One region of the Nocardia sp. 348MFTsu5.1 genome, then DNA from elsewhere that is predicted to be linked to it. Evidence: predicted binding sites of a transcription regulator. Region 1 holds the regulator's gene; each other region holds the start of a gene.
What was found. The regulator LexA, encoded in region 1, represses DNA repair genes until DNA is damaged. The targets are predictions, from matches to a motif close to CGAACANNTGTTCG.

Region 1 (10,772 bases):
TCTGGTCTCACGCATCCATGCCGAAGGCGATGTGTCGAGCGAGAAGCATGGTGCCGACGGCACCGAGATCGTCGCCAGCGTTCCCTCGGCACTGGCCAATGCACTGGCCGAGTTCGCCGCGCCCCATCTGTTCTGAATCCGGGCCTGGACAGGTCGTCTTGCCCTGACTGAGCGCTCCTTGGGTTGAATGTAGAATCCAGTTACAGTTGCTGGCAACCTCGTTTGGACACCCTCGTTATGGAGACTTTGATGGAACGCACGATTTTCGAGCCTGAGCACCTCCTCTACCGCGATTCGTACCGCAGCTTCCTCGAGCAGCATGTGGCGCCGCACCACGCCCGCTGGGAAGAGCAGAACATCGTCGATCGCGACGTGTGGATCGAAGCCGGTAAGAACGGCTTCCTGGCCGTTGACGCGCCCGAGGAGTTCGGTGGCGGCGGAGTCGACGACTTCCGCTATCAGTGCATCGTCTCCGAGGAATCCGCACGCGGTGGGTTCAGCGGCCTGGGATTCACCCTGCACAACGATGTCATCGCGCCGTACCTGCTGGAGTTGACCAACGACGAGCAGAAGGCGCGCTGGCTCCCGGGATTCACCTCCGGTGAGCTCATCACCGCCATCGCCATGACCGAGCCCGGAACCGGCTCGGACCTGCAAGGGATCAAGACGACCGCCAAGAAGGACGGCGATCACTGGGTGCTCAACGGATCGAAGACCTTCATCACCAACGGCATCAACGCCGACCTGGTGATCGTGGTCGCGCGCACCGATCCCGAGGCCGGCGCCAAGGGTTTCTCCCTGCTGGTCGTCGAGCGCGGCATGCCCGGCTTCGAGCGCGGCCGCAACCTCGACAAGGTCGGCATGAAGGCGCAGGACACCGCCGAACTGAGCTTCGACAACGTCCGCGTACCCGCCGAGAACCTGCTCGGTGAAGAGGGACTCGGCTTCATCTACCTGATGCAGAACCTGCCGCGCGAGCGCCTGTCGATCGCCGTGGTCGCCGCTGCCTCCATGGAGAAGGTCCTGGAGACCACCGTTCAATATTCCAAGGACCGCAAGGCTTTCGGGCGTTCGATCGGCAACTTTCAGAACACCCGCTTCCTGCTGGCCGAGCTGGCCACGTCCACGACGACGACGCGCGTGTTCGTCGACCACTGCATCGGGCTGCTGAACGAGAAGAAGCTGACCGTCCCCGATGCCGCGATGGCCAAGTACTACGCCACCGAGAATCAGGTGCACCTGATCGACCGCTGCCTGCAGCTGCACGGCGGCTACGGCTACATGCGTGAATACTCCGTCGCGAAGGCGTTCCTGGACTCACGCGTGCAGACCATCTACGGCGGCACCACCGAGATCATGAAGGAAGTCATCGGACGCAGCCTCGGGGTCTGATCACTCAAACATCAACGCGCCGAACGGCAGAAGGCGGGTGCACCGGATCTCCGGTGCACCCGCCTTTTTCGCATGTGTGTCTCTAGAGTCGCCGCATCACTGTCACAACTTTGCCCAGGATGACCGCATCGTTGCCGGGGATGGGATCGAATACCGGGTTGTGCGGCATCAGCCACACGGCGTCTTTGGTGCGCTTGAAGGTCTTGACCGTGGCCTCGCCATCGATCATCGCGGCCACGATGTCTCCGTTGTCGGCGACGTTCTGCTGGCGTACGACCACCCAGTCACCGTCGCAGATCGCGGCGTCGATCATCGATTCGCCCACCACCCTGAGCAGGAAGAGCGAACCCTCGCCGACGAGTTCCTTCGGGAGCGGGAAGACGTCTTCGACGGCCTGTTCGGCGAGGATCGGGCCACCGGCCGCGATCCGGCCGAGGACCGGGACAAATGTCGGCGTCGGAAGTGATTCGTCGGGTGCCTGCACCTGACCGGCAGCCGTGGCCGGGTTGAGGTCGGTGTCCTGGATGTTTACCGCGCGGGGACGGTTGTTCTCGCGCTGCAGGAAGCCTTTGCGTTCGAGTGTGCGGAGCTGGTGGGCGACCGACGACGTCGAGGTCAGGCCGACGGCGTCACCGATCTCCCGGATGCTCGGCGGGTAGCCGCGCTCGCGGACCGAGGCGCGGATGACCTCGAGTACGGCTTTCTGGCGGGCGGTCAGTGAGCCTTCTGCCAGCGGTCCGGTGGCGACCACGGTGGTGGCGGCTCCGTCCGACGGCGTCGGGGGCTGGGTTGTATCGGCCATCAGGTCCTCCAGTTCGTGCGGTATCGGGCGGGGTCCATGTGGACAAAGGTAGTGCAAATCATCACAAGTCTCAAACATTTGTTCGATCAGGCGTGGCGCTTGTCGGAACCCCGTGATACAAATCGAACACTCTTTCAATCGAACGAGTGATCGAATGCACCATCGATCCGATGATCCGAGGACTGAACCCATGACTGCAGCCACCACCATCATCCGGCCGGCCACAGCTCGGCCCGTTCACCACGCCGAGAGCGCTACCGTTCCGCGTACCAAGCGGCCCTTGCGGCCCGCGGACACCGCCCGTCCGGCCGATCGCCGGCTGCCTGCTCAGCGCCGCGTGGCCGTCTCCTGCGCCGAATCGCGCAACACCGAACAACGAATGCCGACCGCTCGCGAGAAGGTCTTCGCCCGTCGGCGCGCCTGGGCGGCCGGCGCCGTCGCGGGAATCGGTCTGATGCTGATCGTTGCATTCATGACCTTCTTCGGCGGCGTGATGGAGCAGTCTGCTGATCCGGGGCGCGTCGGCACCCAGGTCGTCCGGGTTCAGTCGGGGGAGTCGTTGGGGGCCATCGCTTCCCGGATCGCACCCGAGATGCCGGCCGAAGCCGTCGTGGCAAAGATCATGGAGCTCAACGCGATGAGCAACTCGGCATTGTCGGTGGGGCAGGCGCTGGTCACGCCGGTCTACGTCAGGTAGATGATGCAGGGGCCCACAGCCCGGGCGGTATCCTCGGAACCACAGCGTCTGGTCACTCCGCCCAGGCCGTCGACCGTCGAGGAATCGTGCATGCATTGCCCGTTTTGCAAGAACGAGGACACCCGCGTAGTCGATTCGCGGGTGGCGGACGAGGGACAGGCAATCCGTCGTCGCCGTGCCTGTTCGGAGTGCGGACGCCGTTTCACCACGGTGGAGACCGCGGTGCTCTCGGTGGTCAAACGGACCGGCGTCACTGAACCTTTCAGCCGCGAGAAGGTCATGCGCGGCGTCCGCCGGGCCTGCCAGGGCCGAGCTGTCGACGATGACAAGTTGCAGCATCTTGCGCAGCAGGTCGAGGAAGCCGTCAGGGCCTCGGGTTCGGCCGAAGTTCCGGCCAACGAGGTCGGTCTTGCGATTCTCGGTCCGCTCCGCGATCTCGACGAGGTCGCGTACCTTCGCTTCGCCTCCGTCTACCGCTCATTCGACTCGGTGGACGACTTCCAGAAAGAAATCGACGATCTCCGGTCCGGCAAGTCCGAATCCTGACTCCCCGCGAATTTTGCGTTGGGGTCAGCGCAGGTCGCGAATTGCCTTGATGGCGCGCTTCTCTGAGATCGGGTACGCGGTTCGCAGCTGTTGAGCGAACAGCCCGACACGCAGCTCCTCGACGATCCAGCCGGCGGCTTCGCTGACCGCATCCTGACGTTCCGACGGCATCATCCGTAGGTGACTGGTCCAGGCCGCCACGACCCGGTCGACGGTGGCCATCGACGCGGCATCCCTCGCTGCCGACGCCGGCAACTGATCGAGTCGCGCCAGCGCGGCATCGAGGTAGCGGGGAATCTCCGTCAGATGCTCGCCACCGGTGGCGGAGATGAATCCGTCGAAAACCAACTCGCCGAGTTGGTCGCGTACATCGTCGGCAGCGTCGGCGACCGTCGTCGCCTCGATCGCGGTCCGCAGCGGGGCCACCCGGGCCAGAACTGCCGCGGCCTGACGCAACTTGGTGGTCGCCCGGCCGGTGACCTGACCCGCGACATGGGTGCGCAGCGCCGCGTAATCGGCTGCCGACCACACAGTGGGCTGTGCCGGAACAAGATCGATGACCGCAGCGCGGACGCAATCGGCGAGCAACGCGGCCGCGGTGGGATACGGGCTCTGGCTCAGCGCCAACCGGTCGGAGGTGCCCAGCGCGGAGGTCGCATTCGGCCTCAACGCTGGTACATCGTTGATCAGTAGACCGATCAACGCGTTGTACATCTGGATACGTTGTTCAGCCTCGGTGGACATCGGGGCAACGGTGAAGCCACCACCCCGGGCCACCAACGCTGGATAGCTCGTGATCTCTTGCCCGGCAACGGTGCTCCGGATGGACCGGGTGAGCGTGCCGAAGGTATCGGCGGTCCAGGTCTTGGCCACCGGGGTGGCCGCCGGGGCCGCTTCCTTCTCGAGGGCGGCGCGCGCCTTGTTGCCGAGGCGTTCCTGGAGTTCGGCCAGAGACTTGGAGCGGCCGAGCTCGTCGCCATTCGCGGCGACGGCGATGAACGTCATCCGCAGGTGGTCTGCGAGCGCGGTCGCCCTCAGGTCGGCGGCCGCGATGGACACACCGGTGATCCGCGTGAGTTCGGCGGCCACACTCGCAGTCAGCGGGCGTGCACGTGGGGTCACCGCGTCGAGCACCTGCGCTGCCAGATCGGGTGCCGGACCGACTTGGCGCCGAAGGGTTTTGGGCAAGGTGCGGATCAGCTCGGTGACCAGTTCGGTCCGCATCCCCGGGACCAGCCAGTCGAAGCCGGAGGGGCGGGCCCGGACCAGCAACGACAACGGGATCAGCACGCTCACACCGTCATCGGGGGTACCGGGTTCGAATCGGTATCGCAGGGCGTATGTGGTGTCGGCCTGGCGCCAGGCGTCCGGGAATCCGGCGGGATCGGTGGCACCGCCGCCGGCCACGACATCGGCCGGATTCAGGTCGAGGAGTGTCGGGTCCTTCTTCCTGGCGGTCTTCCACCAGGTGTCGAAATGTCGACCGGAGACGACCTCGGCGCCGACGAGACGGTCGTAGTGCGCGAACAGTACGTCATCGTCGACCACCACGTCGGTGCGCCGGACCCGGTGGACCGATTCTTCGGCATCGTCGAGGAGTGCCCGGTTGCGATGGAAGAACGGATGTTGGGTGCGCCAGTCGCCCTCGACCAAGGCACTGCGGATGAACAACTCCCGGGCGACCTCGGGGTCGATCGAGCCGTAGTTGACACGGCGTTGCGTGACCAGCGGCACGCCGTAGAGCGTGACCCGTTCGTAGGCCATCGCCGCGGAATGCTTACCCGACCAGTGTGGTTCGCTGTATTGGCGTTTGACGAGGTCGCCGGCCAGTCGCTCGGCCCACTCGGGTTCGATCCGGGCGGTGGTCCGGGCCCACAGCCGTGAGGTTTCCACGATCTCGGCCGCCATCACAAACCGGGGCGGTTTGTTCGACATGTGTGACCCGGGGAAGATCATGAACTTGGTCCCGCGCGCTCCGAGAAACTCTTTGGATTCCCCCTCGCGGACCCCGATCTGGCTCAGCAGCCCCGACAACACCGACTGATGGATGGCTGCTGCCATCCCGGATTCCGGTTCGGGGATCTCGAATGCCGCCGGTACGGTCATGCCGAGATCCCGGACGATCCGGACCAGCTGTGAATGCAGATCACGCCATTCCCGGATCCGGAGTCCGTGCAGGAACTCGCGGCTGCAGCGCTTGCGGAATTGGCTGGAGGACAGCTCTTTTCGCAATTCCTCGAGATATGCCCACAGATTGAGGAGCGTGAGGAACTCAGAGCCGGCGGCAGCGAAGCGGCGATGTGATTCATCGGCGGCCTGCCGGTGGTCCGCCGGGCGTTCCCGGACATCGGGCAGCGACAGCGCTGCGGTCAGGACCAGCATCGGGCCGAGCGCACCCTGCGTGTCGGCCTCGACGAGCATGCGGGCCAACCGCGGATCGACGGGGATCTTCGCCAGCGACCGGCCGATCGGGGTCAACCGCCGCACCGGGTTGTCGGGGGTGGCCGGGGCCAGAGCGCCGAGTTCGTCGAGGAGCTGTTGGCCGTCGCGGATGGCCTTGGGATCCGGTGGCTGCACAAACGGGAAGCGTCCGACGTCACCGAGCCCGAGCGACGTCATGTTGAGGATGACGGCGGCCAGATTGGTGCGCAGGATTTCCGGTTCGGTGTATTCGGGCCGGGCATCGAAATCGTCTTCGCTGTACAGGCGGATGCAGACGCCCGCGGCGACACGGCCACATCGGCCGGCACGCTGACGGGCACTGGCCTGGGAGATCGGCTCGATCGGTAGCCGCTGAACTTTGGTGCGGGTCGAATAGCGCGAGATGCGGGCGGTACCGGCATCGATCACGTAGTGGATGCCCGGAACGGTCAGCGATGTCTCGGCAACGTTGGTGGACAACACGATTCGTCTGCCCTTGTGCGAGGCGAACACCCGGTGCTGATCGGCCGCGGACAGCCGGGCGAACAACGGGATCACCTCGACGCCGCGTGCCTCGAGATGTTTCAGAGATGCGGCGGTGTCGTTGATCTCGCGTTCTGTGGGCAAGAACACGAGGATGTCGCCGGGGCCTTCGGCGAAGAGTTCGTCGACCGCCTCACCGATGGCCTGCAACTGATCGAGGTCGGCTTCGTCCTCGTCCTCGACAACGAGTGGCCGATAACGGATCTCGACGGGGTACGTGCGCCCGGACACCTCGATGACGGGGACCGGGCGGTCCTCGGTGGCGAAGTGATCGGCGAAACGGCCGGGCTCGATCGTGGCCGAGGTGATGATCACCTTGAGGTCGGGACGCCGGGGGAGCAGCTGTTTGAGATATCCGAGGATGAAGTCGATGTTGAGGCTTCGCTCGTGGGCCTCGTCGATGATCAGCGTGTCGTAATCGCGCAGGAGGCGATCCTGCGAGAGTTCCCGCAGCAGGATGCCGTCGGTCATCACCTTGACCAGGGTGTCGCGGGAGGCCTTGTCGGTGAACCGGACCGAGTACCCGACAACACCGCCGAGTTCGGTGCCGGTTTCTTCGGCGATCCGCTCGGCGACCGATCTGGCAGCGAGCCGTCGTGGTTGCGTGTGGCCGATCTTGCCGGCGACACCGCGGCCGAGCTCCAGGCAGATCTTCGGCAGCTGGGTGGTCTTGCCGGAGCCGGTCTCACCGGCGACGACAACCACCTGATGGGCCTCGATCGCCGCGGCGATCTCCGCGCGGGCCGCCGAAACCGGCAGTTCCGGCGGATAGCGCAGGTCCGGGACCAGCGCGCGACGCCGTTCGAGTTCCTCCGGGCCGGGGCCGGCAGAGGTGCGGGATCCCGATCGCGGCGAAGGAGGTTTGCCGGACGATTTACGTCCGCGGCGTCGGCGCTGCCCGGATGTGGGGGGCTGCCCTGATGCGGCGGGTTGGCTGGGCTGATCGGGCGCGGTCGACATATCGTCCCCAATGGTAGTCGCCGGTGCCCTGACATCGTGCCGCCACCTGCCAGGCATGATGTACCCCATGACTGCTTCTTCTTCTGCCGGTCTCTGGCACGGTTTTGCCGACATGGGCGCGGTGAGCGCCTCGGGACCGTTTGTTGTTGCCAAGGGCGAGGGCGCCTATATCTGGGACGCCGCCGGAAACAAGTACATCGATTCCACAGCCGGTCTGTGGTTCACCAACGTCGGACACGGCCGGACCGCGATCGCGGACGCCGTTGCCCGCCAGCTGAGTACGTTGGCGCATTACTCGGGGTTCGGCGACATCACCTCGGATGTGACGGCCGCACTCGCGGATCGTCTGGCCGCCCTCGCACCGATCCCGGGCAGCAAGGTGTTCTTCACCTCGGGTGGCAGCGACTCGGTCGATTCGGCGGTGAAGCTCGCTCGCCGGTACTGGCATGAGTTGGGCAAGCCGGAGAAGAAGATCGTTGTCGGCCGCACCAAGGCGTACCACGGTATGCACGTGGGCGGCACCGCGCTGTCGGGTCTGCCGCTGAACCGCGAGAACTACGGCGAGCTCATGCCCGACGCGGCAACCGTCGAATGGGATGACGCGAAGAGCCTGCTCGGTCTCATCGAGCGGATCGGCGCCGACAACATCGCCGCGTTCTTCGTCGAGCCGATCATCGGTGCCGGTGGCATCTACCTGCCGCCGGACGGCTACCTGGCCGAGGTCCGGCAGATCTGCCGTGACCACGATGTCCTGTTCGTCGTCGACGAGGTCGTCACCGGATTCGGCCGGATCGGCGGATCCTGGTTCGCCTCAAGTCGTTTCGGGCTCGAGCCCGACATGATCACCACCGCCAAGGGATTGACGTCGGGATACGTCCCGATGGGTGCGGTGTTCATCGCACCGAAGATCGCCGAACCGTTCTACGCCGGTGGTGTGTGGTGGCGCCACGGCTACACCTACGGCGGCCACGCCGGTGCCGCGGCCGCGGCGATGGCGAACCTCGACATCATCGAGTCCGAGGGACTGCTCGAAGAGGCCGCGCGGCTCGAATCCGACCTGCACGTAGTGCTCGCTCCGCTGGCCGATCTGCCTGCGGTGAGCGAGATCCGGAGCGGACTCGGTGCGGTTGCCGCTGTGCAGCTGGCGGATCCGTCGACAGCTCCGGCGGTCATCGGCGCGCTGCGTAAGCACGGAGTGAGTGGTCGCGCGGCCGGTCAGGGTGCACTGCAGATCTCGCCGGCGTTTGTGATGACCAGTGCCCAGGTCAGCGACATGGCGCAGCGCATCGGCGATGCGCTGGCGTAGCCCACAGAAGCCAAAAGAGCAGGGACCCGGTCGGGGTCCCTGCTCTTTTGATATGGCAGTACCTGTGGCAGCGGGTTTTCCGCTATCCGACAAGAACCTCGGCAGTGCTGAGTGCGGCAGCAACGCCGGCGATGATCGAGGCGACCTTCAGCGATTCGAGAATCGCCTCACGCTCGACACCGTCTTCGCGCAGGGTGTTCTCGTGGGCGGCGACGCAGTGGCCGCAACCGTTGATGGATGACACCGCGAACGACCACAACTCGAAGTTGGCCTTGTCGACGCCGGGGTTGCCGATGATGTTCATCCGCAGTCCGGGCCGCAGGTCGTCGTACTTGCCGTCCAGGAATCCGCGGCCACGGTAGAACACATTGTTCATCCCCATGATCGACGCGGCGCCGAGCGCAGCGTTGTACGCCTCCGCCGACAGGTTGTCGGCGGCTTCGTCGGCGATCTCCCGCAGGACGGTCGCGTTCTTGGTGGCTGCGGCGGTGGACAGCAATGTGCCCCACAGTTGTTCGTCCTTGAGGACGGTGGTACGTGCGATGGAACCCAGGTTGAGCTTGAGGTCCTTCGCATACTCCGGAAGGATTTCCTTCAGGTTGTCGATGCTCATCGGTGCCTTTCGTTCTTCGAGCAGACGATCAGACGCTGGCGGTCAGGAGCTCGCCCGCGTTGATGGTGGGATCGCCCTTCTTCCAGTTGCAGGCGCACAGTTCGTCGGACTGCAGGGCGTCGAGAACGCGGAGGACCTCGTCGACGTTGCGGCCGACCGAACCGGCGGTGACAGAGACGAACTGGACCTCGTTGTTCGGGTCGACGATGAAGGTGGCGCGATCGGCGACACCGTCGGCGTTGAGAACGCCGGTGGCCTCGGCCAGTTCCCGCTTCAGATCCGAAAGGATCGGGAACGGAAGGGTCTTCAGGTCGTCGTGCTGTGCGCGCCACTGGAAGTGCACGAACTCGTTGTCGACGGACGCACCCAGGACCTGGGCGTCACGATCGGCGAACTCGTCGTTGAGCTTGCCGAAGGCGGCGATCTCGGTGGGGCACACGAAGGTGAAGTCCTTGGGCCAGAAGAACACGATCCGCCACTTGCCGGCGTAGTCGTCGGAGGTGACGTTTGTGAAGTAGTCGTCGGGCTGCGTGGCGTTGACCTTCGAGAGGTCTCCGCCGATGACGGCCGTCAGGTTGTAAGCGGGGAATTGGTCACCAATGGTCAGCAATGGCATGTATGCACTCCTCAGGTCTGTTTAAAGCAACTTCGTTAATACTGCCCTGGATCCACTGAAAATGAAACGTGATGAGTAGCACTATAGTGATAGGTATGACCGATCAAACTTATCAACCGACGATCGCCGGACTGAAGGCGTTTGCCGCTATCGCAGATAAACGCCATTTTGGTTCTGCCGCAGAGAGTTTAGGAGTGAGTCAGCCGTCGCTGTCGCAGGCCCTGGCATCACTTGAAACCGGGCTGGGTTTAAAGCTCGTCGAGCGTTCGACCCGGCGTGTCTTCTTGACGAGTGAGGGAGATGCGTTACTGCCGCGTGCCACCGCGGCGATCGAGGCGGTCGACATGTTCACCGCCGCCGCCGGCGGCGTTTCGCGGCCGCTGTCCGGCACCCTCCGACTGGGCCTGATTCCGACGGTGGCGCCGTACGTGCTGCCGGGAATCCTTCGGAATCTGGCTACCGAGCTCCCGGATCTGACCCTGCGGGTTGTCGAGGATCAGACGAATCGATTGCTGGATGCCTTGCGCCGCAACTCGATCGACGCGGCGATGATGGCACTGCCGGCGGACGCCACCGGCATGATCGAGGTGCCGATGTACGACGAGGACTTCGTTCTGGCGCTGCCTCCCGGCCACGCACTCGCCGGCCGGAGCCGGGTGGATCCGGCCGCGTTGGCGGATTTGCCGCTACTGCTGCTCGACGAGGGTCACTGCTTGCGCGATCAGGCGTTGGAGGTGTGCCGCCTCGCCGGTGTACGCCCCGACGTCGGGCCCACCCGGGCCGCGTCGCTGGCCACCGCGGTCCAGTGCGTCGAGGGTGGGCTGGGCGTCACGCTCATCCCGCAGACCGCAGTGCAAACCGAAACCGCGCGTGGTG
Region 2 (10,772 bases), on a different contig from region 1:
ATCGTCGCGCTTCCAGTGACCTTTCTTGCCACCGGTCTTCTCGTGAAGTCCGATGTCGGTCATCTGCGCACGCGGATCGACCCCTTTGACCATGTCGTGGAGGGTGAGTCCCGTCACCGCGACAGCAGTCAGCGCTTCCATCTCGACGCCGGTGCGATCGGTGGTGACGGCCGTGGCCCACACCTCGATGGTGTTCTCACCGAGTTCGAAATCGACGCCGACAGAACTGAGCGCCACCTGATGGCAGAGCGGAATCAGCTCGGGGGTCTTCTTCGCGGCCATGATCCCGGCGATGCGAGCCGTCGCAAGGGCGTCACCCTTGGGCAAGCCACCCGACGACAGCAACCCGATCACTTCGGCAGTTGTCACGAATGTGCCGGTTGCCACAGCTTTTCGGGTGGTCGCGGCCTTACCACCGACGTCGACCATCTTTGCTGCTCCGGACTCATCGAGATGAGTCAGGCGCTGCGATGCCGAGGGTTCAACCACCGATCAGCGATTGACGGTGGTGCGGGGATGAAGGTACGGAAGATCTGCCGGATCCAGCGGGAAAAGGGTGTCACCGAAGGGTGACAGCGATCCGGAGCGATTGGACGCGAACTCACTGACGGCGTGCTCGCCGTCAGGAACTACAGGCCAACCGTTGTCCACATACTTCTCTTTTTCAGCCACGGCGGTAATTGTGCCATGACCGCCGCGCATATCATCTACTGGATGAGCCCCGACCAGCCAATCAGCCTGGCCGACGACCTCGCCGCGCGCAGCGACGAACTCCTGCTTGATCTCCTGCAGGCCCGGCCGGACCTGGCGAGTCCGCCTCCGCCGGGTGTCACCGTTCTCGCGCAGAGGGCGTTGTCGGCGGCCTCGATCAACCGATGTGGCGAGGATCTGGACGTGCTCGCGGTGGCGGTCCTCGAAACCCTGGACGCACTACGACGGGCGTCCGGCGGTGGACCCGTAGCTGCCGCGGCCATCATCGAGGCCCTGTCCGAACGTGCGGCGCCGGATGCGATCGGCGCCCGGATCGACTCCCTGGTGGCGTTGGCCCTCATCTGGGGTCCACAAGAAGCCCTGCAGACCGGACCGCACATGCCGGCCGCATGGCCCTGGCGCTCACCGCTGGCCACCGCACCCGTCAACCTGCTCGACCTCGCCTCGATCCGGGCGAAGATCGACGGACTCGGCGAGCGCGAACGCGAACTGCTCACGACCCTGTCCTCCGGCCCCGGCCTGGGCCGGACCCGCGATGCCGCACTCGGACCGGACTCGGATCGGCCGGTCCCCCAGCTGGTCCACCAGGACATGCTGGTGGTGGTCGACGAACAGACCGTCGAATTGCCCGTGGTGATCGGACAATTGCTGCGCGACGAGGACCCGGCCGAACCCAGGAGTCTGCGGCCACCGGAATTGACCGGCGGTGGCGGCCGCAAGATCGGGCTCGGCGAGGTGGATGCGGCGGCAGCCGGTGAAGCCCTGGAGTTCTTGCGGCACAGCACCGACGTACTCGAGGCCCTCGGCGTCCAGCCGGCCACCGTCCTGCGGGCCGGCGGGATGGGTGTCCGTGAGATCCGCCGCCTGACCAAGGTCGTGTCCGTCGACGAGAAACGGATGGGCCTGGTACTCGAGGTCCTCTCGGGCCTGCGTCTGATCGACTCCGGCTTCCCCGTGCCCGACGTCTCCGACGGTCTGGAACCGTCCTGGGCGCCAACAACATCCACCGACAGCTGGATCCATCAGAGCCCCGAACGGCGGTGGTACTCCATCGCGTCGGCGTGGATCGATCTGCACCGCCGCCCGTGGCAGATCGGCGACCGGACCCCCGACGGCACGATCGTCGGCGCGCTTGTCGGCGCCATTCCGGAGGGTGCCGCACGCGCCGAGCGACTGCTGGTTCTGCAGGCCCTGGCCGAGGCCAAGCCCGGCGCCGCCGTCACACCCACGTCACTCGGCAGGCAGATCGCGTGGCGCCATCCCCGCTGGATCCGCCGCCTGCCGCAGGCAACAATTGCCGAAACACTCTCCGAAGCACAGGCATTGGGCCTGGTCGCCCATGGCGCCCTGACGTCCGCGGGCCGCGAGATCGTCGCCGCGGGTAGCGCCGAGGACATCGAGACGCAGACGCTGGGCGCGATGGCGCGGTCCATTCCGGCACCCATCGATTTCTTCCTGGCCCAGGCCGATCAGACGATCACCGCTCCGGGCCCCCTGACCCCTGAGCTGACCGCCGACCTCAGCCTGGTCGCCGACCTCGAATCCGGCGGCGCCGCATCGGTGTACCGGGTGTCCGAGGCGACCGTCCGGCGCGCTCTCGACGCCGGCCGGACCGGCACCGAGTTGCTCACGTTCTTCACATCGCATTCGAAAACACCGGTGCCACAATCGATCTCCTACCTGATCGACGATGTCGCCCGTAAACACGGACAACTCCGCGTCGGCGTGGCCGGCAGCTTCATCCGATGTGAGGACCCGACCACATTGGCGGCGGTCCTCAGTTCCCCGGTGGCCGATGCACTCTCGCTGCGGGCGCTGGCTCCCACCGTCGCGGTGACCTCGGAACCATTGATCGACGTGCTCGAGCGTCTCCGGGCTGCCGGGTTCGCCCCGGCCGGCGAGGACGCCGAGGGTGAACTGGTCGATCTGCGATTCCGGGGCGCCCGGCTTCCCACACCGCGCGAACGTCACAGCGCGCGTAAAACGTCGCTGTCGCTGCCCAGCCGGGATCGGCTCGGCGCGGTGCTGACCCATATGCGTTCGCAGGATGCGGCCAACTCCGCGACGCTGGTCCGCCCCGGTAAGGGGGGTTCGTCGGTGACGGGCGGCGGACTGCCGGCCACTGCCCTGTTGCAAAAGGCCCTGAACTCGAAGAGCACAGTGCGATTGGGATATGTCAATGCGGAAGGTTTTGCGAGTCGTCACGTCGTGGTCCCCCGGTTGATCGGTGCCGGCCAGGTGATTGCAGTCGAGCCCGGCACCGACGACGAGCACCGGTTCTCACTACACCGCATCACCACCGTCGAAATGGTCGACTGACGGCCGCGACCGAATTGCCCAGCGGCGGTGCGGCCGCCCAGACCATCTGAACGACAGCACCTTTCGCCTCACACTATGGAGTTGTCAACGTACGTGCGCGGTCCCGGTGCACAACCGGGTGCGTCATGGGAAGTTCGTGGCTCACAAGGTCGAGATCAGGCGGCGGCAGTTCAGGCAGCGAGTGTCAAGGTTCGTCTGTTGTAGGCCGGTAGCGGTCTTCGCTGCGGGTCGATGTCGGCCGGCGGGATCAGCCAGGGGTGTCCGTCGGAGCCCATGATCACGTCCCAGTCGGTGTGGTGGACCGCCCGATGGCAGGTGCGGCACAGCAAGCACCCGTTCTCCAGGGTCGTGGCGCCGCCGTCGGCGAAGTGTGTGATGTGGTGGCAATCGGACCAGGTCACCGATCCGCCGCACTTCACACAACAGGTATCGCGGATGATGATCGCCTTGCGGACCAGACCGGTGAACAGCCTTTTGGGCGGACTCAGATCGATCGGAACCTCTTGGCCGTCAAGGGTGATCGAGGTGATCGTGGAGTCACAAGCCAGACCAGCGGCCGTGGCTTCGGTGATCGGCTCCATCCACCGCAGTGTCGCGGCCTCGGGATGGTCGGCCGGGACGGTGACCATCACCTCGGTCCGCGGCGCCGACACCAAGTCTTGCCCACCGCCCCCGCAGTCCAGCAGTTGATGCAGCGCATCAGCGCGGCGCTTCGTCGGTGTGCGGGCATCATCGCTGCCATCGGGTTCGGGACGGGCTCTGGACCACAAATCCAACGCAGAGAACAACTTTTCCCCGATCACCACATCGACATCGAACCTGCCGACACATCGACCCTCAGGGTTGACGACATAGTCCAGACTGTTCAACGACCGATCTTCGGCCGGCGGCAGACCACCGGTGTCGTTGGCAACCTGATTGCCCAAGCCTCGCGCCACCGCACCGATCTCCGACGGTGGAGCACCGGAAATGGCGTGGCTCAACAGTTTCCGCTCGAACTCCACCCACTGCTCACCGGTGACCGCCTCATCGGACCGGTCCACGATATGCGCGACACCTTTGACCACCGCATCGACATGCTCGGAGGACAGGAACCCGTCCCGCGAGTACCCGGCAGTGCGATCCAACCCTGCCAAACCCGACCCGACACGGATCCACCGATACGCCGCACCTGGCGCAGCGCCATTGGCCTGCAACAACTTTGCCGTTGTCGATCCGGATTTGCGTGCCATACCTGACTGATCGATCATCGCCGCACACACCGCGAGCTGATGCTCGCCGGCGTTGCGCAGCGTGATCAGATCTTTTGTCATGGCGAGCAGTTCGCCGGGATCGTCAGGAATGACCAGGTCAACCAGGGAATCGACGACATCGAGAAGCCGCATCACAGAACACCTTCCAGGCATAAACAGCAGGAAAGTTGACCGGTTTTCTGGGGGAAGTGTTTAGCGCGGCTCGTCGTATTTCTTCGGGCAACTGTTTCCAGCATACCGAATCGAACTGGTGTTCACAAGACTTTTCACGAACCAATCAAACTGCCGCACAATAGGTTCCGAAACTCCGAAGTACCAGGAGAGTGGTCATCGAACGTCCCATCACAAGTTATCAGCGACGTCCGACAGGGCACTTGCCCACCGCAGCTTCGCGACTCCAAGTAGTTTCCAGTTGTTCGAATGATTCCTGGCCACTCGGGTCCACGTCCAGTTGAAACCGTGCTCGCCGACGACGCGCCCAGACACCGAGGAGGTCACCATGACGACCACTCCGAGCGATCCGAACACTGCGCTGCCAGGCCGTCCTCCCATCGTCGACCTGGCCACCTGGCAGAGCGCCCGTGACGAACTCCTGATCCGGGAGAAGGCCCACACGCACTCCGGTGACGCCATCGCAGCGGCCCGACGGCGACTGCCGATGGTCGAGTTCGACGGCGCGGTCGAGGTCGTCGGACCAGACGGCCCGGTTCCGTTCCGGGATCTGTTCGGTGGCCGCGACGAGCTCGTGGTCTACAAGCACATGTGGTACGACGGCGCACCGCATCAGGGGCAGTGCGAGGGCTGCACCACCACGGCCTCGCATGTGAAGGACGCCGTCTACCTGAATGCCCGAAACGTGTCGTATGCCGTCCTGACCACGGGCCGGTGGGACGAGGTCGCCTCCTACGTCTAGTTCACGGGGTACGCCGAGCTGGTATTCGGTGCGCGACACCGACGAGCCGGCCGTCGGCGAGGCGTGGGAGGACAACACCCGGCCCGGCGCGACCCCCGTCGAGACCCTCGGCCGGCACGGACCCCACCACTGATCTTCCGGACCGTTGCGGATCAAAATGTGCCCGACGTGGCGTGGGGGCATGGTTCTGAGGACAATGAACCCTTGTGACCGACGGACCCCTGATCGTGCAATCCGACAAGACCCTTCTTCTCGAGGTTGACCACCCCCTCGCTGCCGAGGCCCGAGCGGCCATCGCGCCGTTCGCCGAGCTCGAGCGTGCCCCCGAACACGTGCACACGTACCGGGTGACACCGCTGGCGCTATGGAACGCCCGGGCGGCCGGACACGACGCCGAACAGGTGGTTGATGCGCTGGTCACCTTCTCGCGCTACGCCGTGCCCCAGCCGCTGCTGATGGACGTGGTGGACACCATGGGCCGCTTCGGCCGGCTGCAGCTGGTGAAGAGCCCCGTGCACGGCCTGACGCTGGTGAGCACCGACCGGGCCGTCCTCATCGAGATCATGCGCAACAAGAAAATCGCGCCGATGCTCGGTGCCAGGGTGGACGACGACACCGTCATCGTGCACGCGTCCGAACGCGGCCGTCTCAAGCAGGTCCTGCTGAAGGTCGGCTGGCCCGCGGAGGACCTGGCCGGTTACGTCGACGGCGAAGCCCACGCCATCGCGCTCGACCAGAACGGCTGGGAGCTGCGCGACTACCAGCAGCTGGCCGCCGAGTCGTTCTGGGCCGGCGGTTCGGGTGTCGTGGTCCTGCCGTGTGGCGCAGGCAAGACGATGGTCGGAGCGGCCGCGATGGCAACCGCTCAGGCCACCACCCTGATCCTGGTCACCAACACCGTCGCCGGACGGCAGTGGAAGCGCGAGCTGATCGCCCGGACGTCCCTCACCGAGGAAGAGATCGGCGAGTACTCCGGCGAGCGGAAAGAGATCCGCCCGGTCACCATCGCGACCTATCAGGTGATGACCCGCAAATCGAAGGGCGAGTACCGCAATCTCGATCTCTTCGATTCCCGGGACTGGGGCCTGATCATCTACGACGAGGTCCACCTGCTGCCCGCTCCGGTGTTCCGGATGACCGCCGATCTGCAGTCGCGGCGCCGGCTCGGCCTGACCGCGACCCTGGTGCGCGAGGATGGCCGGGAGGGTGACGTGTTCAGCCTCATCGGTCCCAAGCGGTATGACGCTCCGTGGAAAGACATCGAGGCACAGGGCTGGATCGCACCGGCCGAATGCATCGAGGTGCGCGTGACCCTCACCGACAACGAACGCCTCGAATACGCCGTCGCCGAGCCCGAAGAGAAGTACAAACTGTGCTCCACGGCGCACACCAAGATCAATGTCGTGAAGTCGATCCTGGAGCAGCACAAGGACTCTCAGACCCTGATCATCGGCGCCTACCTCGACCAGCTCGATGAGCTCGGTGCCGCCCTAGACGCCCCGGTGATCAAGGGGTCCACCAAGAACCGGGAACGCGAGGTGCTGTTCCAGCAGTTCCGCACCGGCGAGATCCAGATCCTGGTGGTGTCGAAGGTGGCCAACTTCTCGATCGATCTCCCCGAGGCGTCTGTTGCGGTCCAGGTCTCGGGAACCTTCGGCTCGCGGCAAGAAGAGGCCCAGCGCCTGGGCCGGCTCCTGCGCCCGAAAGCCGATGGCGGACAGGCACACTTCTACTCGGTGGTGTCCCGCGACACCGTCGATGCCGATTACGCCGCCCATCGGCAGCGGTTCCTGGCCGAACAGGGCTACGCCTACCGGATCACCGATGCCGACGATCTGCTCGGCCCCGCGATCGGCTGATCAGTCGGTAGGACTGCCGAAGCAGAACCCGAGCGGCGACGGCCGGTCGAAGGTCACGGCGCTGGGGCAGTCGGGAACGGTTGTCGACTCCACCCTCACGAGCACCTTGAGGACCGTGTTGATCTGGCTGCTCGCGGCCACGCAGGGGACCTCTTTCATGCCGGTCAGTGAGGCAATCGGGACCTCGTAGCACTTGCCTTCCTGAAAGTTCGGGACGAGGCAGAGCTTCGTTTCGTTCGCACCGGTCTGGGTGAGCTCGGAATACTGCTCTCCCCCACAGGAATCCGAACTCGAGTCGAGTGTCTCGGCAACGATGAAGTTCAGCGGCGACGTCGTATCGCAATCGACGATGTCGAAGTCCGCGTCCGAGTTGGCCCCGGACAAGGTGATGCAGTCGGCGGCCTCGACGTCGTCGATGTCGTCGCCGAGGAAAAACGCAAACGCCACCACCGCGACGACGCCGGCGACGAGAACTGCGGCAACCACGGCGAGGACCACCCACAACGTGCGCTTGTTGCGGGGTGGAGGTTGCTGGTAGTTGCCGTATGGACTCCCGCCGTACTGCGGGACCGCGCCGTAAGGCACCGGGGGCGGATATGACTGACCGGGATACGGCTGCCCATAGGGGTTGTTGCCTCCGGGACCGTAGGGTCCCGGTGCGCCGGGGTAGGGACCTTGATCTGACACGCGTTACCTCCCGGCGACCGACGACAATGAGATTCTGAGCCTAGCCCGCCGACCATTGCGGCACCGAGATGAACGCATCGGATCGGGTGACCGCTGTAGCGTTGACTGCTGCAGGCACGCGGACTTTCCAGGAGGGCAGCAGACATGCGGATCGTCAAACGGCTACAACCGTTCTCGTCGACCATCTTCGCTGAGATGTCCCAGTTGGCAGTCCAGCACGATGCCATCAATCTCGGGCAGGGCTTCCCGGACACCGATGGCCCGCTGTCGATGCTCATGGCCGCGCAGGATGCGATCGCCACCGGACACAACCAGTACCCGCCCGGCCCCGGGATCCCCGAACTGCGGGCGGCCGTTGCGCGGCATCAACTCGACCACTACGGGCTGCAGTACGACCCGGACACCGAGGTCCTGATCACCGTCGGTGCCACCGAGGCGATCGCCGGTGCGGTTGTCGGCCTGGTCGAGCCGGGCACCGACGTGGTGATGATCGAGCCGTATTACGACTGCTACGCCGCCGCCACCGCGATGGCCGGCGCCAACCGGGTCACCGTCCCGCTCGTTCCGGACGGCGACGGCTTCACCCTCGACCGCGACGCGTTGAACCGCGCGATCACCCCCCAAACGTCCCTGGTCATCATCAACTCGCCGCACAATCCCACCGGCACAGTCCTTTCCGACGATGATCTGAACGCCATCGCGGCCGCCTGCATCAGCAACGACGTGGTGGCGCTGACCGACGAGGTCTACGAGCATCTGCTGTTCGACAACCGCACGCACACTCCGCTGGCAACCCTGCCGGGCATGAAGGAGCGGACGCTGCGGATCTCGTCGGCCGGGAAGACCTTCAACTGCACCGGATGGAAGGTCGGCTGGATCAGCGGGCCGGCCGAACTGGTTGCCGCCGCCCGCGCCGCCAAGCAGTTCATGAGCTACGTCGGCAGCGGACCGTTCCAGCCGGCCATCGCCTTGGCCCTCGACACCGAGATGGATTGGGTTCGCGGCTCCGCGGCCCGACTCGAGCGCAGCCGTGATCTCATCACCGGTGCACTGACCGATGTCGGATTCGACGTGCATCGCAGCGAGGGCACTTACTTCGTCGTCGCCGACCCCCGTCCGCTCGGCTATCACGACGGGGCGGCCTTCTGCCGCGAGCTGCCCGGCCGGATCGGGGTCGCCGCGGTCCCGGTGAGCGCGTTCGTCGATCACCACGACCAGTGGAGCCATCTGGTCCGGTTCGCGTTCGCCAAGCGCGACAACGTCATCGAAGAAGCCGCCCGGCGGCTGCGCGCGTTGGCCTGACCAAAATTCGCACATGTGTTCTAATCGCGGTATGGTCAGGACCATGACTCCGGGTCGTCAGGTGTCGCTGTTCGAGGACCTCAGCGACGCAGCCATCCCCGCCGCGTTGAATCCGCTGGCGGGTCGAGTGGTCCGCCGGGAGCTCACCGATGGCGCCTGGGTCGACCTGCGACCGGGTTGGGTCACCGGTGCCGACGAGCTCTTCGACCGACTGCGCGCCGACGTGCCGTGGCGCGCCGAGAAGCGGCAGATGTACGACCGCTATCTCGAGGTGCCGCGCCTGGTCAGCCAGTACCTCGACGCCGCCGATACTCCACATCCACTGCTTCGCACCTGCCGCGACGCCTTGACCGACAACTACCGCGCCGAGCTGCCGGAGGGATTCGCATCGGCTGGGTTGTGCCTGTACCGCAACGGCACTGACAGTGTCGCCTGGCACGGGGACACCATCGGCCGGGGCAAGTCCGAAGACACGATGGTTGCGATCCTCTCTCTGGGATCTCCGCGACCGCTCATGTTGCGCCCGGTCACCGGCGGCCCCTCACTGCGATTCACGCTCGGCCACGGCGACCTGCTGGTGATGGGCGGCAGCTGCCAGCGCACGTGGCAGCATGCCGTCCCGAAAACCACCGGCGTCGGCCCCCGGGTCAGTGTTCAGTTCCGTCCTCCGGGGGTGTGGTGACCTCAGACCGGATAGGTCACACCGGTGAGCTTCTCTGATGCCGTCCACAGCTGCGCCGCAAGCTCGACGTCTTTGGACAGCCCGGTCGATGGCGATTCCCCCACCGGCCCGCGCATCCCCATCAACCGGGTCGGACCCCAGTAAACCCGCGGGTCGGCATCAGCTTCTGTCGCGGCGAAGATCGTCGACTGCGCAGCCTTGCGTGGATGATGCCCAACCAATCTCGTCGCCGGTCTGGCCAGCTTGTCGATGAAAGTCTCTGTGTGAGAGAACAGTTCGGTCGACGAGACGCCGGGGTGTACCGCATACGAACGCTTCTTCGACCCGGCCGCCTGCAACCGCCGCTGCAGTTCGCGGGCGAACATCAGATTGGCGAGCTTCGACTGGCCGTAGGCGACGGCGCGGACGTATCGCCGATTCTCATAGTTGAGGTCGTCGATGTGCAGCGTCGGCGTCTGCCGGTGCGCGAGGCTCGCGACCGTGACCACGCGGTCTGCCACCTTGTCCAGCAGCAGCCCGGTGAGAGCGAAATGGCCGAGATGATTGACGCCGAACTGGGTTTCGAACCCGTCCACCGTCAGCCGGAACGGAGTGTTCATCACCCCGGCGTTGTTGATCAGAACATCGCACGGACCGACCTGATCGGCAAAGGCCCGAACGGAAGACAGATCTCCGAGATCAAGGTGAGCGACCTCGAGATCGCCGTCGATCCGGGTGGCGAGGCGACCGGCCTTTGAGGTGTCGCGGCAGGCCATGACCACTGTTGCACCTCTGCCGGCGAGCGCGCTGGTGATGTATTCACCCAACCCGCCGTTGGCACCGGTGACAACAAACGTTCGGCCGGTCTGATCAGGTATGTCGTCGAGCGTCCACCCCATCAGTGCTAGAGCTTCGGATCGACGGAGTAGGTCACGCCGGTCAGCGATTCGGAGAGTTCCCAGAGCCCGGCGGCGACCAGTTCGTCGCGTGATCGTTTGTTGCCCGTGGCCGGCCCCGGTGCCCCGCGCATCCCACCGAGTTTGGTCGGACCGTAGAAGCCGCCGGAT
Region 3 (10,772 bases), on a different contig from region 1:
CGCGGCCATATCGGCGCGTAAGGCGAGAATCATCAGAGGCACAAGGTCTTCCATCCCCGAACCCCTGGGCTGGGGCTCGGCGGAGGACTGTTCGGCGGGCCCACTGGTGCGGACGTCGACGTCGGTCAGCGAAGCGGTCAGGCGGCGCACCAGCCACTCCCGATCCGGGGTGGTCAGGACCTGCACGCGAATCGGTTCACGCGGTATCGGACCGTCGATCTCGACGTCATGAAAGATCGGATCGTAGTCGGACGGCATGGTGCCACCGTACCCTGCCGACAGCGTCCCCGCCGCGACCACCTCGCCCAGATCCGTTGCGGTACTGACGACTCCGGCACCGGCAAAAATCGCGCGGGACGCGTGCACCGCGACGACCATCCCGGCTGCGGTATCCCCTGTCCACACGGTTCTGCGATCCGCAACTCGGACCGCGAGTTCCTTTGCGGCGTTGTGGAACAGCTCATGGCCGGGATGGTTTCCGGCGGCTTCGGTATCCAGCTCGTCGGCCATCGCCGACAGGTCCGGGTGCCGGCCCTCGAACCGCACCGCACGCAAAGCGTCGAGCACCGCGAACAGCGCCGCGACATAGTGCGAGAAGCGGTAGGCGGCGGGGACATGCACGCGTGGTGAGAGATCCACCACCGGACCGACCAGGGCCTCCTGCAACGGTCCCTCGACCGGTCCCGCGACAACAACTTCGGCGCGACGCCGGCCGGCCCGCGCAGCCGCATCGGCCAGGCGTGGATCACCGGCATCGTCACCGGCGATCACGACCACATCCAGCGGCCCGATCCACGGCGGCACCGCGGCGCACTTGATCAGCGGGACATCGATATGCGGACCGGCGAGCGCGATCACCAGATCCACTGCCCGCCCGGAGGTGCCGTCACCACAGACCACCACCACCGCGCGGGGCCGGAGCTGTTCGAGTGGTTCGAGCACACCTTCGTCCCGGGCCGCGGCCATCGCGCGGCACTGGGCACCGGCCATCGCCGAAGCCGGCAGCAGACCTTCGACATCGGCGTCGAGCAACGCGGCGACGTCGTCGATTTCGGGCGCTCCGGTCAACATGGGTCCAGCCTAGTGTGAATCAGCCCCGAACGACCCCCAGGATTCGTTCGGTCAGTACATTCACCCGTTCGGTCGTCGCCGCCTCGACATTGAGTCGCAGCAGCGGTTCGGTGTTCGACGCCCGCAGGTTGAACCACGAACCGTCGGCGAGATCGACCGTCACCCCGTCCATCCGAGTGATGTCGGTGATCTCGTCGGCGAAGTCCGCCAGCACCGCGGCGGTGCGTGCGGCCTGATCGTCCACCGTCGAGTTGATCTCACCGGAACCGGCATAGCGCTCATAACGCGCCATCATCTTCGACAGCGGCTGATCGGAGGCCCCGAGAGCGGCCAGGACATGCATGGCGGCGAGCAGGCCCGAATCGGCGCCCCAGAAGTCCCGGAAGTAGTAGTGAGCCGAATGCTCGCCACCGAATACCGCACCGGTCTCGGCCATCTGTGCCTTGATGAACGAGTGGCCAACTCTGGTCATCAGGGGCTCACCGCCGAGTTCCCGGACCAGCTCCGGAACCGCCCGCGAGGTGATCAGGTTGTGAATGACGACACCGCCGGGATTCTTGGCGAGCTCACGCTCGGCAACCAGTGCGGTGACCGCGGACGGAGACACGGGATCGCCCAGTTCATCGACCACAAAGCACCGGTCGGCGTCACCGTCGAAGGCCAGACCGATGTCGGCCCCGGTGTCCTTCACATAGGCCTGCAGGTCCACCAAATTCTTCGGATCGAGCGGATTGGCCTCATGATTGGGAAACGTTCCATCGAGCTCGAAGTACAGTGAACGCACGGTGAACCCCTCGGAACCACCCAGGACCACCGGAACTGTGTGACCTCCCATGCCATTGCCCGCATCGACGGCGACTGTCAAGTGCCGCAGACCGGAAAGATCGACGAGCTTGTGCAGAAACGCCGCATAGTCCTTCAGTACGTCGCGTTCGTCCAGCGAACCCCGGGCGACGGGTCCCGCCGTCTCGGCTCCCGGACCCTCGACCAGCTCACGCGAGATGGTCGCCAGACCGCTGTCCTGGCCCACCGGTTTTGCGCCGGCCCGGCACATCTTGATCCCGTTGTAGCTCGCGGGGTTGTGGCTCGCGGTGAACATCGCGCCCGGCCGGTCGAGATCTCCGGAGGCGTAGTACAGCTGGTCGGTGGAGGCCAGCCCGATCAGGGTGACGTCGAGCCCCTGATCCAGCGCACCGTCGGCAAACGCCGCGGCGAGTTCCGGGGACGACTCCCGCATGTCGTGTCCGACCACCATCGCGGTTTGGCCTTCGCCCTTCATCAGGCGTGCAAAGGAAGCTCCCACAGCACGGACGAAATCGGCATCGATCTGCTCTCCGACAAGCCCTCGAACGTCGTAGGCCTTGATGACGGCACTCACCAGCTCCTGGCTGAAGAGTTGCGCGGGACGTTCCACGGGTTGACTCCTTCTCTGTCAGTACAGATTTACGATCTTGCATACACACCCGCGCGGGCGCAGCCGGTCCATTGCGGTCAGTTCTCGCCGGTGGTCCCGGCAGTCGAGCGCGGGGTCACCGCCTAATCATGACGGAGACACAGACCCCGAAGACCGACGCCCCTCCATCATCTTGGTACTCGCGACTGCGTTTCGCCGAGTTCAAAGTTGCCCGCCTCGGGGCGGAGCGATTCAACCTGGTGCTCATCCGGCGCCTGACCGTGACGATCTGGGCGCTGACGATCGTTGTGTTGCTCGCCACCCGGACCATGTCATTCGGCCGTTCGTATGTGCTTGTCGCAGTTGCCATCGGACTCGCCGCGGCGTCCATCGGTCGCCGCAACCTGTTGTCGGTGATCCGCGACTGGCTGCCGTTCGGTGTGTTGCTCACGGTGTACGACTCCACGCGCGGGATCGCCGCGTTCCTCGGCATGCCCACCCGGTGGCATCTGGCCGTCGACGCCGACCGGTGGATGTTCGGCGTGGTGCCCACCGTCTGGTTGCAGGCGCACCTGAAGTTGGCAGAAGCCCAGTGGTGGGAGGTGTTCACGAGCTTTGTCTACATGTCCTACTTCGTCGTCCCTTACGCCGTCGCCGGTTTCCTGTGGCTCCGCGACCGGGACCAGTGGCGCAAGTTCACCCTCCGCCTCATCTCCATCTTCTTCCTGGGGCTGATCGGCTATGTGATGGTTCCCGCTGCTCCGCCGTGGGCCGCGGCAAAGTGCACCTCCGTCGAGGTCGTCGACGGGCCCGCGTTCCCCACGTGTATCACCACGCCCGAGCAGGTCGTGCCCAACAACCTTCTCGGCCAGGTGGTGCCCGTCCATGACGGCGCGGCGCCGTACGTCGAGCGGATCTCCAGTCGCGGCTGGGAAGCACTGCACATCGGTCCGGTCCGGGATGTGATCGAGGTCGGACAGGACAAGTCCAACCAGGTCGCCGCGATCCCCTCACTGCACGCCGGGGTCACCGCCCTGCTCGCCATGTTCATGTGGGGCCGGACGCGGGCGCTGGGCCGCACGATATTCACCGGCTATGCCCTGGTGATGGGGTTCACCCTGGTGTATTCGGCCGAGCACTACGTCATCGACCTGATCCTGGGGTGGAGTCTGGCCGCGTTGGTGATGGTGATCTGCAACTACGGCGAAAAGGCCTGGTACAGGCGCAAAGGACGCGGCCCGGCGGATGTCGCCGAAGCCGCGGAGATGGAATCGGCCACAGTGTCGTTCAGTCGACGGGATCAGGCAGCACTCGAAGGTGTCCACGTCGACCCGGTCGCGGGCGCGGAAGCGGCTCGGGACCGCTGACCTGCGTCTGCGCCCGACTGAGGTGAGGCGCAGCGTCGGGCACCGACGAGACACGTGACACCAACGAGCCACCGGAGGCTTCGCGGACGGCCTCGGCCAATGCGGTCAGGTCGTCCTCATCACGCGACGGCGCGGCGAATCCACCCTCACTGCGCAGCATCTCCCAACCACGCGGAACCGTGATCCTGGTCGCGTGGGTATCGCACAGATCCCACGAGTGCGGTTCGGGAGTCGTCGCCAACGGCCCGACCACCGCGATCGAATCTGAATACACAAAAGTCAGCGTTGCGACCGCCGGGTTGGCGCAGCCGGGCCGAGAACACTGACGTGGAAGCCTCACGGGTGGAAGATTATCCCGTTCTCCGGGCGGGTCGAAGCAGGACACACCGCACATACCTGCCTAGACTTGCGACTTATGGCACCCATTCGTCCTCCGCTGGCCCGACCACGGCGCCGACGATCGGATCGAGGCGTCCTCCGGGTCCGGGATCGTCGTGGCCGTGGCCTGCGATCATCGTTGCTCCCCACCCATGTGCCGGCCTGGACGAGCCGATCCCAATCGTTTGATGCGGTCGTCCTGGAGGCCTTTGCCGAGATCGACGCCCGCTGGCACGACCGGCTGACCGGACTCGACATCGCGGTCGACGAGGTACCCCGGATGTTGCCGCGGGACCCCGACACCGTGCAGTGGCCCGCAGAGGTCACCGCTGATGGACCGATCCCGCTGGCCCGGCTCATCCCGCCAGGTATGGACGGCGACGGCCGGGCGACCAAGGCTCGCATCCTGTTGTTCCGGCGACCATTGGAAAGCCGCGCCAAGAAGGGCGCAGACCTGCTCGACCTCCTCCACGAGGTACTCGTCCAGCAGGTTGCCGCCCATCTGGGCGTCGACGAAGACACAATCGACCCGCCGCCCCAATAGGGCCTGCGGGTCGCGATGTGCCGAAAAACAAAGTGCCGCAACAGCTCACACTGCGCGGCCATCCCCCGATGTCACCCCCGTGAACGTCACCGATGGTCGGTGACCGAAATCCCCCGAACTAGACGATGCCGCGCTTGATGCGCCGGCGTTCGCGTTCCGACAAGCCACCCCAGATGCCGAACCGCTCGTCCTTGTGCAGCGCATACTCGAGGCATTCTGCACGGACCTCGCACCCCTGGCAGATCCGCTTTGCCTCGCGGGTCGAGCCACCCTTTTCAGGGAAGAATGCTTCAGGATCGGTTTGGGCACAGAGTGCCCGGTCCTGCCACTGATCTTCGACGATGTCGAACATCTCGTCGAATGCAGTGGTGACCAGGCTGAGCCGGGGACGTTCGTTCTGACGGTCTTCGGGTGCGTTCAATTGCGAATCGACTTGCGGTTCAAGGCTGTTGGTAGCCATGTGTTCCAGAGCCATCGCCCCGCCTCCTCATCTCACTTCGAATTGTGCAGGTGGTCAGTAATATTCGAACATGTGATCGATTCCCATGCCCCGCAACAATTCTCGTTGTTAAAACTGGGAATGACACTGATGTGATTAGACATCGGTTCAGGGGTCCAGGTCAAGCCGCGCGGCGAAATTGCTTTACCACCCCGAAGAGTCATTCCCAGGTCTCGACACGGGGTTGAGAGCCAAAAAGACACCGACGCGATTCGAACACTTCGAACACCCGGCGACACCGTCTGCCGGCCCGGTCAATGCTACGTGGCGCCGACACGGTGCGAGGCCGAAGCCCCGGGGCCCTAGGGTGGTTGCTTGTGAAGGTGACGGTTCTTGTTGGTGGCGTCGGTGGCGCCCGATTTTTGCAGGGTGTTCGCGAACTCCTTGGACGCACGTCGTTCCCCGACGTGCTGGCGGAGGGCCTGCCTCCCTCGGAGCACGAGGTGACGGCGGTGGTCAACGTCGGCGACGACGCGTGGATGCACGGCGTCCGTATCTGCCCGGATCTCGACACCTGCATGTACACCCTCGGCGATGGGATCGACACCGATCGCGGATGGGGCAGGCGCGGGGAAACCTGGCACGCCAAAGAGGAACTGGCCGCCTACGGCGCCGACCCCGACTGGTTCGGACTCGGTGACCGCGACCTGGCCACGCATTTGATCCGCACCCAGATGCTCGACGCCGGATACCGGCTCAGCGACATCACCGCAGCTCTGTGCCGGCGGTGGGATCCGGGCGTACGCCTGCTGCCCGCCACCGACGATCGGCACGAGACCCACGTGGTGGTCACTCGCCCCATCGACGCAGCGAAGCAGGCCGCCGATGGGACCGAGGCGTCCGAAGAGAAAGTGGCGATCCACTTTCAGGAGTGGTGGGTCCGGCACCGCGCCCAGATCCAGACGCATGGATTCGCGCAGGTCGGTTCCGATGACGCCAAGGCGGCACCCGGTGTGCTGGAAGCGATCGCCGAGGCCGACATCATCCTCTTCGCCCCGTCGAATCCGGTGGTCAGCGTCGGCGCCATCCTGTCCGTGCCCGGTATCCGCGGTGCCCTGCGCACCGCAAAAGCTCCCGTGGTCGGCGTCTCCCCCATCATCGGGACGAGCCCGTTGCGTGGCATGGCCGACGAATGCCTGTCGGTGGTGGACGTCGAGACGACCCCGGAAGCGGTCGGCCGCCACTACGGCGCCCGCAGCGCCAATGGCGTGCTCGACGGCTGGCTCATCGCGCCCGGCGACTCCGCCGACATCCCCGGCGTGAAGGTCGCCTCGGTACCGCTGCTGATGACCGATCCCGCCACCACCGCCCAGATGGTCCGTGACGCCTGCGATCTGGTGGGTGTCTCGTATGAGTGAGCAGACCCCGGCCGACCACGCCCCCATTGATCACGCTTCGGCGGGCAGCATCGAGATCATCCCGATCCCGGGCCTGCCCAGGTTCAACCCGGGCGACGACCTCGCCGCGGCGCTGGCCGACACTGCCGGATGGATCCGCGACGGGGACATCCTGGTCGTCACGAGCAAGATCATCTCGAAGGTCGAGGGCCGGATGGTCCCGGCGCCGTCGGACCCCGACGAGCGCGACGCCGCCCGCCGGGCACTGGTCGACGCCGAAGCCGTCCGAGTGCTGGCGCGCAAGAACCGCACGCTGATCACCGAGAACAAACTCGGCATCGTGCAGGCGGCGTCCGGCGTCGACGGTTCGAACGTCGGCAGCGACGAATTGGCGTTGCTCCCGGTCGATCCCGATGCCAGTGCGGCAGCCCTGCGATCGGCGCTGAAGGAGCGCCTCGGCGTAAACGTCGCTGTGCTGATCACGGACACGATGGGACGGGCCTGGCGCATCGGACAGACCGACGCGGCGATCGGGGCCGCAGGAATCGCTGTCACGCACCCGTACGAGGGTTCGGTGGACGAATACGGCAACCCCCTCATCGTCACCGAGATCGCGATCGCCGACGAACTGGCCGCCGCCGCCGATCTGGTCAAGGGCAAGATCGGCGAGATCCCGGTGGCCGTCGTCCGAGGTCTGCAACCTCGCGAAAACGGCACCACTGCAAGGGATCTCGTGCGCCCGGGCGAGGAGGACCTGTTCTGGCTCGGTACCGCCGAGGCGCTGGAGCTCGGCCGTCAGCAGGCGTTGCTGATGCGGCGGTCGGTGCGCAAGTTCACCGACGAGCGGGTTCCCGAGCAGATCATGCGGGCGTCCTTCGCCGAAGCCCTGACCGCGCCGGCTCCGCACCACAGTCACCCGGTGCGGTTCATCTGGATACGCGACGATGCGCGGCGGTTCAGACTCCTCGATGCCATGGCGGAACGCTGGCGGGCGCATCTGAGGGCCGACGGCAAGGCCCCAGAGTCCGTCACCAAGCGCGTGGCCCGGGGCCAATTGCTGTACACCGCACCGGAAATCGTCATCCCAGTGCTGACCGGCGATGGACGCCACGACTATCCCGATGCCGAGCGCAGCGCTGCCGAGCACACCATGTTCACCGTGGCCGGCGGCGCGGCGGTCGGTGGCCTGCTGGTCGCCCTGGCGACCCGGTCGGTGGGCAGCTGCTGGGTGGGGTCGACGATATTCGCTCCCGAACTGGTGCGTGACGAGCTCGACCTGCCGGGTGATTGGGAACCGTTGGGCGCCGTCGCCATCGGTTTCCCCACCGAACCCAGCGACAAGCCGCGCCCGGCCGCGGCCATCGACTCGCTGGTGGTGGAACTGTGAGCCGGCAGTCCCTGCACGCATCGGCCACCGATCTGCTGACCCGGTGGCAAACCCCTGATCCGCACCAGGATTCATTGCGCCACACGATCTTGGCTTTTCTCGCGGCCGCCCCCGACGGGTGTCTGCGTGAATCCGCCGCCGGCCACATCACCGCGTCGACGATCGTGTTCAACGCCGCGCGCACCCACGTGCTGCTGACGCTGCATCCACGGGTCGGCAAGTGGATCCAACTCGGCGGCCACTGCGAAGAGGACGACACCACGATCACCGATGCGGCCACCCGCGAGGCCCGGGAGGAATCCGGCATCGCCGGACTCGGAGTCATCGACGAATTGGTGCAGATCCACACCCATCCGATCACCTGCTCGCTCGGCGTCCCGACCCGGCATCTCGACCTGCGGTTCGCCGCATTCGCGCCGGACCGTCCGGATGGCTCACTGCCCGAGTTCGTGCAGAGCGACGAGTCGGTGGACCTGCGGTGGTGGCCGATCGATGCGCTACCGGAGAACACCGAACATCCGGCGATCCCCGAGTTGATCACCACCGCCCTCGGCCGGTTCTGACCGGTCAGACCCGAATGCCCTTACCGATCGCCACCACGCCACCGGCGCTGAATGCAAAACGTTCGCGGTCGCGTTGTTCGTCGACGCCGACGATCTCGCCGTCGGAGATCACAACGTTCTTGTCCAGGATGGCTTTTCGGACCACGGCACCCTTACCGATCCGGACGCCCGGCATCAGGACACTGCCTTCGACGGTCGCACCGTCCTCGATGATGACGTTGGAACTGAGCACCGAGTTGCGGACTGTGGCGGCGGAGATGATGCTGCCCGACCCGACCATCGACTCCTGTGCCAGTCCGCCTTGGACGAACTTCGCCGGTGCCACCAGGTAGTCGGAGGACCCGTGGATCGCCCAGCGCCGGTTGTACAGGTTGAAGATCGGGTGCACCGAGACCAGATCCATGTGCGCGTCGTAGAAGGCGTCGAGCGTGCCGACGTCGCGCCAGTACCCGCGGTCGCGGTCGGTGGCGCCGGGCACCTGGTTGTCCTTGAAGTCGTAGACGAACGCCTCACCCCGCTCGACGAACGCCGGGATGATGTCGCCGCCCATGTCGTGGTCGGAGTCGCTGTTGTCGGCGTCGAGTTTGATGGCCTCGACAAGTGCGGCCGCCGTGAACACGTAGTTGCCCATCGACGCGAAGGTGGCGTCGGGATCGTCAGGGGTTCCGGGCGGATTCGCGGGCTTCTCGAGAAACCGCGTGATCTTGCCGCTGTCGTCGGAATCGATGCAACCGAACGCGGTCGCCTCATCACGCGGAACGCGAATACCGGCAACCGTGCACTCGGCACCGGAGGCGATGTGCGCCTCCACCATCTGCTCCGGATCCATCCGGTACACGTGATCGGCACCGAAGACCACGATGTAGTCGGGTTGTTCGTCGTAGACCAGGTTCAGCGACTGGAAGATCGCGTCGGCGCTGCCGGTGTACCACCGCGGTCCGAGTCGCTGCTGCGCCGGCACCGGCGTGATGTATTCACCGTTGAATCCGGACGGCCGCCACGTCTGCGAGATGTGGCGGTCGAGTGAATGTGACTTGTACTGGGTGAGCACACATAGACGTGAATACCCGGCATTGACCAGGTTGCTGAGAACGAAATCGATGAGGCGGTATCCGCCCCCGAAGGGGACAGCCGGTTTGGCGCGGTCCATCGTCAGGGGAAAGAGTCGTTTGCCCTCGCCGCCGGCAAGGACGATCCCAAGGACGTGGCGCTGTGAAATCACCCCCCCAACCTATCCCGCCGACAGAGTTCGCGGCCAGAGACAGGCGGACATCTTTCGAAATCGCTTGCCCCCGCCCGAATAAACTCTCGGCCCCAGACCTGTGAACTTTTCTCCCAGCGTTGGCGTGCGACCACTGAGCCGACTAGCGTCAAGGTCATGCGCGTGGCAATGATGACCAGGGAATATCCGCCTGAGGTCTACGGCGGGGCCGGGGTCCACGTCACCGAACTGGTACGGCACCTGCGCTCATTGGCCACCGTCGATGTTCATTGCATGGGCGCCGAACGCGACGGCGCCGAAGTGCACGGCATCGATCCGGCGCTGGTCGGGGCCAATCCGGCGATCACCACGCTGTCGTCGGATCTGCGGATGGCAGTTGCCGCCGAAGGTGCCCAGGTCGCGCACTCCCACACCTGGTACACCGGCCTGGCCGGGCATCTCGCCGCGCAGCTCCATGGCATACCCCATGTGCTGACGGCACATTCACTGGAACCGCGACGGCCGTGGAAAGCCGAACAACTCGGGGGCGGCTATCGGGTCTCGAGTTGGGCCGAGAAGAACGCCATCGAGTACGCCGACGCGGTCATCGCGGTGAGTTCAGGCATGCGCATCGATGTCTGCGACGCCTATCCCCGTCTTGATCCGGAAAAGGTGCACGTGGTCCGCAACGGCATCGACACCCAGACGTGGCATCCGGTGGATCGCGCAGAGTCGGACACCGCCCTGACTGCCCTCGGGGTAGACCCGAATCGGCCGGTTGCCGCGTTCGTCGGCCGGATCACCCGGCAGAAGGGCGTCCGGCATCTGATCGACGCGGCGCACCACATGGATCCCGATCTCCAGCTCGTCCTGTGCGCCGGCGCCCCCGACACCCCCGAGATCGGCGCCGAGATCGCCGCGGCCGTGGAACAACTCTCCGAATCCAGGTCTGGTGTGTTCTGGGTCCGCGAAATGCTTCCCACCGACAAGATTCGCGAAATACTCTCCGCAGCAACAGTTTTCATTTGCCCG

Region 2: the regulator LexA is predicted to act here: its motif matches at 4,527-4,540, upstream of H290_RS0100730 (HNH endonuclease signature motif containing protein).
Region 3: the regulator LexA is predicted to act here: its motif matches at 5,279-5,292, upstream of cofD (2-phospho-L-lactate transferase).

The regions. Positions count from the first base shown of each region.
Region 1 is NZ_KB911514.1:259,557-270,328, forward strand. Features, by position in the region: gene hflX (GTPase HflX) at 1-136, shown strand, start outside; gene H290_RS0113780 (acyl-CoA dehydrogenase family protein) at 250-1,392, shown strand; gene lexA (transcriptional repressor LexA) at 1,475-2,194, opposite strand; gene H290_RS31170 (LysM peptidoglycan-binding domain-containing protein) at 2,385-2,891, shown strand; gene nrdR (transcriptional regulator NrdR) at 2,982-3,437, shown strand; gene hrpA (ATP-dependent RNA helicase HrpA) at 3,462-7,361, opposite strand; gene H290_RS0113805 (aspartate aminotransferase family protein) at 7,420-8,667, shown strand; gene H290_RS0113810 (alkyl hydroperoxide reductase) at 8,750-9,280, opposite strand; gene H290_RS0113815 (peroxiredoxin) at 9,309-9,896, opposite strand; gene H290_RS28585 (hydrogen peroxide-inducible genes activator) at 9,992-10,772, shown strand, end outside.
Region 2 is NZ_KB911509.1:171,391-182,162, forward strand. Features, by position in the region: gene H290_RS0100710 (molybdenum cofactor biosynthesis protein B) at 1-2, opposite strand, end outside; gene moaC (cyclic pyranopterin monophosphate synthase MoaC) at 1-489, opposite strand, end outside; gene H290_RS0100720 (hypothetical protein) at 493-672, opposite strand; gene H290_RS0100725 (helicase-associated domain-containing protein) at 688-3,030, shown strand; gene H290_RS0100730 (HNH endonuclease signature motif containing protein) at 3,201-4,415, opposite strand; gene H290_RS27410 (DUF899 family protein) at 4,783-5,196, shown strand; gene H290_RS0100740 (DNA repair helicase XPB) at 5,403-7,055, shown strand; gene H290_RS30005 (hypothetical protein) at 7,056-7,742, opposite strand; gene H290_RS0100750 (pyridoxal phosphate-dependent aminotransferase) at 7,887-9,044, shown strand; gene H290_RS0100755 (alpha-ketoglutarate-dependent dioxygenase AlkB) at 9,088-9,726, shown strand; gene H290_RS0100760 (oxidoreductase) at 9,729-10,604, opposite strand; gene H290_RS0100765 (oxidoreductase) at 10,610-10,772, opposite strand, start outside.
Region 3 is NZ_KB911510.1:140,495-151,266, reverse strand. Features, by position in the region: gene H290_RS0103990 (hypothetical protein) at 1-1,071, opposite strand, end outside; gene H290_RS0103985 (phosphomannomutase/phosphoglucomutase) at 1,091-2,485, opposite strand; gene H290_RS0103980 (phosphatase PAP2 family protein) at 2,614-3,831, shown strand; gene H290_RS0103975 (DUF3499 domain-containing protein) at 3,752-4,171, opposite strand; gene H290_RS0103970 (metallopeptidase family protein) at 4,247-4,753, shown strand; gene H290_RS0103965 (WhiB family transcriptional regulator) at 4,872-5,105, opposite strand; gene cofD (2-phospho-L-lactate transferase) at 5,570-6,610, shown strand; gene H290_RS0103955 (coenzyme F420-0:L-glutamate ligase) at 6,603-7,976, shown strand; gene H290_RS0103950 (NUDIX hydrolase) at 7,973-8,539, shown strand; gene glgC (glucose-1-phosphate adenylyltransferase) at 8,544-9,761, opposite strand; gene glgA (glycogen synthase) at 9,918-10,772, shown strand, end outside.